Regions from separate parts of the Mesorhizobium sp. U510 genome, predicted to be linked through region 1. Evidence: riboswitches for the same ligand, from Rfam matches in the RefSeq annotation. Region 1 holds a riboswitch; the other holds the start of a gene.
The links. Region 1 has a riboswitch for S-adenosylmethionine ahead of metX (homoserine O-acetyltransferase MetX). Riboswitches for the same ligand answer to the same signal wherever they lie in the genome.
Positions count from the first base shown of each region.

Region 2: linked by a shared signal. The riboswitch ahead of ACLGL5_RS10870 (O-succinylhomoserine sulfhydrylase) and the one ahead of metX (homoserine O-acetyltransferase MetX) in region 1 are both predicted to bind S-adenosylmethionine.

Region 1 is NZ_CP180532.1:99,517-103,930, reverse strand. It holds gene ACLGL5_RS02300 (DUF1330 domain-containing protein) at 43-363, shown strand; gene metW (methionine biosynthesis protein MetW) at 371-985, opposite strand; gene metX (homoserine O-acetyltransferase MetX) at 1,044-2,213, opposite strand; SAM riboswitch at 2,319-2,396, opposite strand; gene hisC (histidinol-phosphate transaminase) at 2,567-3,676, shown strand; gene ACLGL5_RS02280 (prephenate/arogenate dehydrogenase family protein) at 3,700-4,414, shown strand, end outside.
Region 2 is NZ_CP180532.1:1,845,833-1,850,246, forward strand. It holds gene ACLGL5_RS10865 (ceramide glucosyltransferase) at 1-749, shown strand, start outside; gene ACLGL5_RS10870 (O-succinylhomoserine sulfhydrylase) at 782-1,972, opposite strand; SAM riboswitch at 2,028-2,105, opposite strand; gene ACLGL5_RS10875 (2'-deoxycytidine 5'-triphosphate deaminase) at 2,244-3,338, shown strand; gene ACLGL5_RS10880 (ABC transporter substrate-binding protein) at 3,440-4,213, shown strand; gene araD1 (AraD1 family protein) at 4,389-4,414, opposite strand, start outside.

The sequences.
Region 1 (4,414 bases):
GCGAGGCCGGTTGGTCGGTCTCGATGCAAAGGGAGTTACGTCATGACCGCTTACGCCATCGCCCATATGCGCCAAGTCACGATGGGGCCGCAGATCGTCGAGTATCTGCACAAGATCGATGCCACGCTGGAACCGTTTGGAGGCCGTTTCCTGGTGCATGGCGGCGATGTGGAGGTGATCGAGAACGACTGGCCGGGCAACCTCATCATCATCGAATTTCCCGACCGGCAGCATGTGCGCGAGTGGTATGCTTCGCCCGCCTATCAGGCAATATTGGCCTTGCGCACGGAGAACTCCCAATCCGATGTGGTGTTTGCCGACGGCGTCGAACATCCGCACAAGGCGACGGATGTCCTGGGCTAGACGTGCCTTATCGTTTCAGCAGGAACACCGCCTGCTGGCCAAAGAAGTTCCAGAACCACCAGGGCATGGACAGGCCGATCTTCTGGCCGGCGGCGTCGAGCGCGGTTGCCTTTTCCACCGTCGCGCCAAGCTCTTCGCACAAATTGACGAAGTCGCGGATGGTGCAGAAGTGGATGTTGGGGGTGTCGTACCAGGAATAGGGCAGGTCCTGGGTCACCGGCATGCGGCCCTTGACGAACAGCGACAGACGCACCCGCCAATGGCCGAAATTGGGGAAGGAGACGATCGCCCGGTTGCCGATGCGGAGCAACTCGTCGAGCACCAGCTTCGGGTTGCGCGTCGCCTGCAAGGTCTGCGACAGGACGACGAAGTCAAAACCCTTGTCGGGATAGAATTCGAGATCCTTGTCGGCATCGCCCTGGATGACGGAGAGGCCGCGCGCCACGCATTCGTTGACGCCGCGCTGCGACAGTTCCAGTCCGCGGCCGTCGACCTGCTTGGTGTCCTGCAGCAATTCAAGCAGCGAGCCGTCGCCCGAACCAACATCGAGCACGCGGGACTGCGGTGGGATCAGATTGGCGACGACCTCGAGGTCGACGCGCTGGCTGCCGTTGACGCTCATGATGTCGTCTCCTTTGCGGCGCATGATCCCGATCCCGAAAGTCTGGAACTTTCCGGGGTCATGCGCTTAGCCCTCTCGCCCGCGCTGCGGAGCCGATGAAGCCGTTGATGGCGGCGAACAGTTCCGGCTCGTCGAGCAGGAAGGCATCGTGGCCACGGTCGGTCTCGATCTCGACGAAGGACACGGACGCGCCGGCCGCGTTGAGCGCGTGCACGATCGAGCGGCTCTCTTCGGTCGGAAACAACCAATCCGAGGTGAAGGACACCAGGCAGAAGCGGGTTTTGGTGCCGGCAAAGGCATCCGCCAGCCGCCCGCCATGATCGGCGGCGAGGTCGAAATAGTCCATCGACCGCGTCATGTAGAGATAGGAATTGGCGTCGAAGCGGTCGACGAAGGTCATGCCCTGGTGGCGCAGATAGCTTTCGATCTGGAAGTCGGCGTCGAAGCCGAAGGTCAGCGCCTCGCGATCCTGCAGATTGCGGCCGAATTTCCGGTGCAGGGCGGCTTCCGACAGATAGGTTATGTGGGCGGCCATGCGCGCTACCGCCAACCCCTTTTCCGGGCGTTTGCCGTTTTCGAAATATTTGCCGCCGTGCCAGTCCGGATCGGCCATCACGGCCTGCCGGCCGACCTCATGGAAGGCAATGTTCTGCGAGGAATGGCGCGCACCGGTGGCGATCGGCAGCGCCGAAAAGACACGCTCCGGATAGCTCGACGCCCATTCCAGCACCTGCATGCCGCCCATCGAGCCGCCGAGCACGCAGAACAGTTTCTCGATGCCGAAATGGTCGATCAGCATCTGCTGCGCCCGCACCATGTCGCGGATGGTGATGACCGGCAGGTCGAGCCCATAGGGCTTGCCGGTGGCGGGGTTGGTCGATGCCGGGCCGGTTGAACCCAGGCAGCCTCCGATGACGTTGGAGCAGATGACGAAGAAACGGTTGGTGTCGATGATCTTGCCGGGGCCGATCAGCACTTCCCACCAGCCCGGCTTGCCGGTCACCGGATTGGTGTTGGCGACATGCTGGTCGCCGGTCAGAGCATGGCAGACGAGGATGGCATTGGAGCGGGCATCGTTCAGCGTGCCGTAGGTCTGGTAGGCGATCTGGAACGGCGATAGCAGCGTGCCGGCGTCGAGCTTGAGCGGCTTGTCCGCCCCGAAGCGCAAAACCGGGCTCGACGGCTGGTCGGCCTCGTTGTTGGTCTTTCCTGCGCGCAGAGCGGCCATTCTTGTCTCACCTGCTGCATCATATCAGGCGAAAAATCGCCGTCGATGCGTCCATCCGGCCGGCCGCGGACAATAAAAAACCGGCATTGCCTTCGCAAAGCCGGTTACGTCACGCAAACGGCCCTTTAGCGAATTGTTTAACGTGGCTGCAAGCCGACCGGCCAAATCACCACGGAACTGTTGCTGCCCTTCTAGAACTCGCCCGCGCTGCCGTCAATGCCGACATCTGGGCCGACATGGGCCGACATCTGGGCCGGCTGCTGGCATCACTGCCACCTCTCGACATTATCGGCCACGGCTTGTATTTCCGCTGCGGCCTCCGGATCGAGGCATTTTCGATGGATTTTGCAAAAATGAACCAGACACCGGATCAGGCACGTCCAACCCCGCGCGCGGGTATCATGGACATCGACGCCTATGTGCCGGGCAAGAGCGCCGCACCCGCCGGTGTCGCCAAGGTCTACAAGCTATCGTCCAACGAGAACCCGCTTGGCCCGTCGCCGAAGGCGATCGAAGCCGCGCGTGAAGTCGCCGCCAGGCTCGACATCTATCCCGACGGTACCGCCAGGCGGCTGCGCGAGGCGATCGCGGAAGTGCATGGCCTCAACGCGCAGAACATCATCTGCTCCAACGGCTCCGACGAGATCCTTGGCCTGCTGGCGCAGACCTATCTGGCGCCCGGCGACGAGGCGATATTCACCGAACACGCCTTCATGGTCTACAAGATCTACATCCAGTCGGCCGGGGCTGCGCCGATCGCGGTCAAGGAGACCGATGAGCGGGCCGACATCGATGCGATACTGGCGGCCGTCACGCTGCGAACCAAGATCGTGTTCCTTGCCAATCCCAACAATCCTACCGGCACCTATGTGCCGTTCCAGGAGGTGCGCCGCCTGCATGCCGGCCTGCCCAGACATGTGCTGCTGGTGCTCGACGCGGCATATGCCGAATATGTCCGCCGCAACGACTATGAGGCCGGCATCGAACTGGTTGGCAGCGCCGAGAATGTGGTCATGACCCGCACCTTCTCCAAGATCGGCCTCGGTGGCGCGCGGATCGGCTGGATGTATGCGCCCATGCACATCGTCGATGCGATCAACCGCGTGCGCGGTCCCTTCAACGTCAATGCGACGGCGATCGAGGCCGGCATCGCGGCAATCCGCGACCGCGCCCATGTCGAGCGCAGCGTGGCGCATAACGAGACCTGGCTGACCTGGCTGAGCCAGGAGATGACTGGGCTCGGGCTGCGGGTGACGCCCAGCGTCGGCAATTTCCTGCTCATTCACTTTCCCGATGATCAAAAGCATTCGGCGGCCGCGGCGGACGACTATCTGACCGCGCGCGGCTATATATTGCGGCGCGTTTCCGGCTACGGCTTCCCCAACGCGGTGCGCATGACCGTCGGCACGGAAGAGGCCAATCGCGGCGTCGTCGCCGCGCTCACGACATTCCTGAAAAGCTAGAACGCCCGAAAAGCAGGAACACCATGACATCACCGATGTTTGAAAAGATCGCGCTGGTCGGCATCGGCCTGATCGGCTCGTCGCTGGCCCGCGTCATCCGACGCGAGGGTCTTGCCGGCCACGTTGCCATCTCGACCCGCAGCGCCGCGACGCTGAAGCGGGCGGAAGAGCTTGGACTGGGCGATTCCTACACGACCGACGCGAAGGAAGCGGTCCGCAATGCCGACCTGGTCATCGTCTCGGTGCCGGTCGGCTCGTCCGGTGCGGTGGCTGAGGAGATCGCGCCGGCGTTGAAGAAGGGCGCCATCCTCACCGATGTCGGCTCGACCAAGGCGTCGGTCATCGCCCAGATGCAGCCGCATGTGCCTGATGGCGTTCATTTCATTCCCGGCCATCCGCTGGCGGGCACGGAAAAATCCGGCCCGGATGCCGGTTTCGCCGATCTGTTCGACAATCGCTGGTGCATCTTCACGCCGTTGCCAGGCTCCGATCCGGACGCGCTTGAGAGGCTGTCGGAATTCTGGCGCCGTTGCGGCGCCAACATCGACACGATGGATCCCCAGCATCACGATATGACGCTCGCCATCGTCTCGCATCTGCCGCACATCATCGCCTACAACATCGTCGGCACCGCCGACGATCTGGAATCGGTGACCAAGACGGAAGTCATCAAATATTCCGCCTCCGGCTTTCGCGACTTCACGCGTCTGGCCGCCTCCGACCCGACCATGTGGCGGG
Region 2 (4,414 bases), 1.7 Mb from region 1:
CCGACTCCAACGTGCTGATGCCGAGAGACTACGTCCAGCATCTGATGGCGGCGTGGCGGCCGGACACCGGCCTTGTCTGCTCGACACCGATCGGTTCGCGGCCGGAGGGCTTCTGGGCCGAGGTCGAATGCGCCTTCCTCAACACGCTGCAGGCGCGCTGGCAATATGCCGGCGAGGCGCTCGGCCTTGGCTTTGCCCAGGGCAAGAGCATGTTGTGGAACAAGCCGATGCTGGATGCCAATGGCGGCATCCGCGCGCTGGCCGCCGCAATCGCCGAAGACGCCGCCGCGACCAAGCTGGTCAGTGGGCTTGGCCTGCGCGTCAATCTCGTCGCGGCACCCTTCGAGCAGCCGCTTGGCCGACGCACGCTTGGCACGATCTGGTCGCGCCAGGCCCGCTGGGCGCGCTTGCGCCGCGTCACCTTCCCACGGTTCTTCGCGCCGGAAATCCTGACCGGCGCGGTGGTGCCGCTGGCGCTTGCGCTGGTTGCGGCGGCAAGCGCCGGCTTCAGCCTGCCGCTGACGGCCATCGCCGTGCTGGCGGCCTTTTATCTCCCGGAATGCGCCCTGGCCTGGTCCAAGGGCTGGCACCTTTCGCCGCGCACGGTCGCGGCGATGATTGCGCGGGACTTGCTGCTTCCAACCATGTGGGGGCGCGGCTGGCTCGGCGGCGCCGTCGACTGGCGCGGCAATGCGATGACCATCGGCACCAAGGCGGCCGAACTGGAAGAGGCGTCGTCGCGCGCCTGATCGCGGCGCGGACGACCTACCTCGACGACCCTCTATTTAGCGGCCTTGAGAGCCTGCGCGATGTCTTCCAGAAGGTCATCGGTATCCTCCAGGCCGACCGACAGCCTGAGCGTTCCTGGCCCGATGCCGAGTTCGGCGCGCGCCTCGTCGCTCAAGTTCTTGTGCGTGGTCGTCGCCGGATGGGTGATCAGGCTCTTGGCGTCGCCGAGATTGTTGGAGATCAGCACGATGTCGAGCGCGTTCTGCAGGGCGAAGGCCGCCTGCTTGCCGCCCTTGACGTCGAGGCAGATCAGCGTCGAGCCGCCCGACATCTGCTTCTTGACGATCGCGGCCTGCGGATGGTCGGCGCGGCCGGGATAGATGACGCGGGCGATCTGCGGCTGCTCGGCGAGGAAATCTGCGATCTTGCCGGCGCTCTCCGTCTGCTGGCGCACGCGCAGCGGCAGCGTCTCCAGGCCCTTCAGCAGCGTCCAGGCGTTGAAGGGCGACAGGCTGGGGCCGGTGTGGCGGAAATAATCATGCAAATTCTCGTCGATCCACTTCTTGTCCGACAGGATCACGCCGCCGAGACAGCGGCCCTGGCCGTCGATGTGCTTGGTTGCCGAATAGACGACGATATGCGCGCCGAGCTGCAACGGCTTCTGCTGCAGTGGCGTGGCAAAGACATTGTCGACGACAAGCCGCGCGCCGATCGAGTTGGCGAGCGCAGCCACAGCGGCGATGTCGACCACTTCCAGCGTCGGGTTGGTCGGGCTTTCCAGGAAGAACAGCTTGGTGTTGGGCCTGACCGCCTTTTCCCAGTTGGCGATATCGGTGCCGTCGACCAGCGTCGCCTCGATGCCGTAGCGCGGTGCCAGCGTCTCGACCACCCAGCGGCAGGAGCCGAACAGCGCGCGCGCCGCCACGATATGGTCCCCGGCCTTGACGCTGCACAGAAGCGCCGCTGTCACGGCCGCCATGCCCGATGCCGTGGCGCGTGCGTCTTCCGCGCCTTCCAGCGCGCACATGCGCTTTTCGAACATGTCGACGGTCGGATTGGCGTAGCGCGAATAGATGAAACCGGGTTCCTCGCCCTTAAAACGGGCTTCGGCGGCTTGCGCCGTTTGATAGACATAGCCCTGGGTCAGGTACATTGCCTCGGAGGTCTCGCCGAAGCCGGAACGCAGGGTTCCGCTATGCACGAGGGCTGTCTGAGGCTTCCAGTTGCGCTTCTTGTTGCTCATCGCTTTGTTCCAGACACAAAAAAACCGGCCGCGAAAGTCGCAACCGGTCCATACGGCCTCGCGGCCAACGGTCCTTTAGCGACTTGTTTAACGTGGCTGCAAGCCGACCGGCCAAATCACCACGGGATAACGACCCTTTAGACCCGTACCACGCTTGCGTCAATTGCCGGCTTCATTAAGAGGTTTGTACCAGGCAGGTTCCGCAAGAATGTTCCATGTTTTCCGGCGAGAACCTGTTGGCAGGAAATTCGTCTGGCCTAGGAGCGGAGCCTTGCGGCAGACAGGCATTCTTCCCGATCAGGACATCTCGGCGCTGTTCCAGTCCGGCGCGCTGAAGTCGCCGCGCGCGCTCGACGCCGACCAGATCCAGCCGGCGAGCCTTGATCTGCGGCTCGGCGACAAGGCCTGGCGGGTGCGGGCCTCGTTCCTGCCGGGTCCCAATCACAGGGTTTCGGAAAAGCTCGACCGGCTGCAACTGCACGAAATCAATCTTGCCGAGGGCGCGGTGCTGGAGACCGGCTGCGTCTATATCGTGCCCTTGCTTGAAAGCCTGGCATTGCCGGCGGACATTTCGGCCTCGGCCAATCCGAAGAGTTCGACCGGGCGGCTCGACATTTTCACCCGTGTCATGACCGACCGTGGCCACGAGTTCGACAAGATCGCCGCCGGCTACAACGGTCCGCTCTATCTGGAAGTCAGCCCGCGCACCTTTCCGATCGTCGTGCGCACCGGTTCGCGCCTGTCGCAAATCCGCTTCCGCACCGGCAACGCGCTGCTCTCGGAGACCGAATTGCATGAATTGCACCGCGCGCAGATGCTGGTCGCCACCGAGCCGCCGAATATTTCGGGCGGTGGCATCGCGCTGTCGATCGATCTCATGGGCAACAGTGAAGGGCTGGTCGGCTATCGCGGCAAGCATCACACCGGCCTCGTCGATGTCGACAAGCGCGCCGCCCAGGATGTCGTCGATTTCTGGGAACCGATCCACAAGAGCGGCGCCGGCGAACTGGTGCTCGATCCAGACGAATTCTACATCCTCGTCAGCCAGGAGGCGGTGCATGTGCCGCCGCTCTACGCCGCCGAGATGACGCCCTTCGACCCGCTGGTCGGCGAATTTCGCGTCCATTATGCCGGCTTCTTCGATCCGGGCTTCGGCCATTCGGCGGCCGGTGGCACCGGCAGCCGGGCCGTGCTTGAAGTGCGCAGCCACGAGGTGCCGTTCATCCTCGACCATGGCCAGATCGTCGGCCGGCTGGTCTACGAGCACATGCTGAAGCGGCCGCAGGCCCTCTACGGCACCGCTCTCGGCTCCAACTACCAGGCACAGGGCCTGAAGCTCTCCAAGCATTTCCGCGCTGCGCGCTGAACCCCGGTGTTGCCGCCAGGCAAGATACTTGCCTGCGCCGGTACATCATGCTTGGCTGGCTTGTCGGCCGTCGAGATGGCGGCGCTCAAGGGGACAAGAAAATGCAGATCTCGAAATGGATACTGTCGGCCGCAGGCGCCGCCCTGTTGGCGATGGCCGCCGGCTCTCTGTCGGCGCAAGCTGCCGAGAAATTGAAGATCGGCACCGAGGGCGCCTATCCGCCGTTCAACACCATCACCTCGGACGGCAAGGTTGTCGGTTTCGACATCGACATCGCCAATGCGCTGTGTGCTCAGATGAAGGTCGAGTGCGAGATCGTCACCCAGGACTGGGACGGCATCATCCCCGCCCTGCAGGCCAAGAAGTTCGACGCCATCATCGCCTCGATGAGCATCACCGAAGAGCGCAAGAAGCAGGTCGCCTTCACCAACAAATACTACACCACCCCGCTCGCGCTGGTGGCGCCGAAGGACAGCGATCTGACGTCGGCCGACCCGGCGGCCCTGGCCGGCAAGACGGTCGGCGCCCAGGCTTCGACCACGCAGGCCGACTATGCCCAGAACACCTATGGCAAGGCAGGTGCCGAGGCAAAGCTCTACCCAACCCAGGAAGAAGCGATCACCGACCTGACCAACGGCCGGCTTGATGCCGTGATCTCGGACAAGTTCGTGCTGGTGGACTGGCTGAAGAAGGCAAGCGACGGCTGCTGCAAGCTGGTCGGCGACGTCAAGGGCACGGAAACGCAAGCCGGCATCGCCGTGCGCCTGGACGACACCGCCTTGCGCGACAAGCTCAACACGGCCATCGACGCGATCGTCGCCGACGGCACCTACAAGAAGATCCAGGCCAAGTATTTCGACTTCGATATCTATTGAGGCTGAAGCTGCCTCTTCCTTCTCCCCTTGTGGGAGAAGGTGGCCTCGCGAAGCGAGGTCGGATGAGGGGTGTTCCAGGGAACGCCAACGCCTCACTCCGCTGGAACACCCCTCATTCGTCTCGGCGCTGCGCGCTGATCCACCTTCTCCCACAGGGGAGAAGGGGAAGCTGGCGCTACAGCGCCTTCACCGCCACCCTCA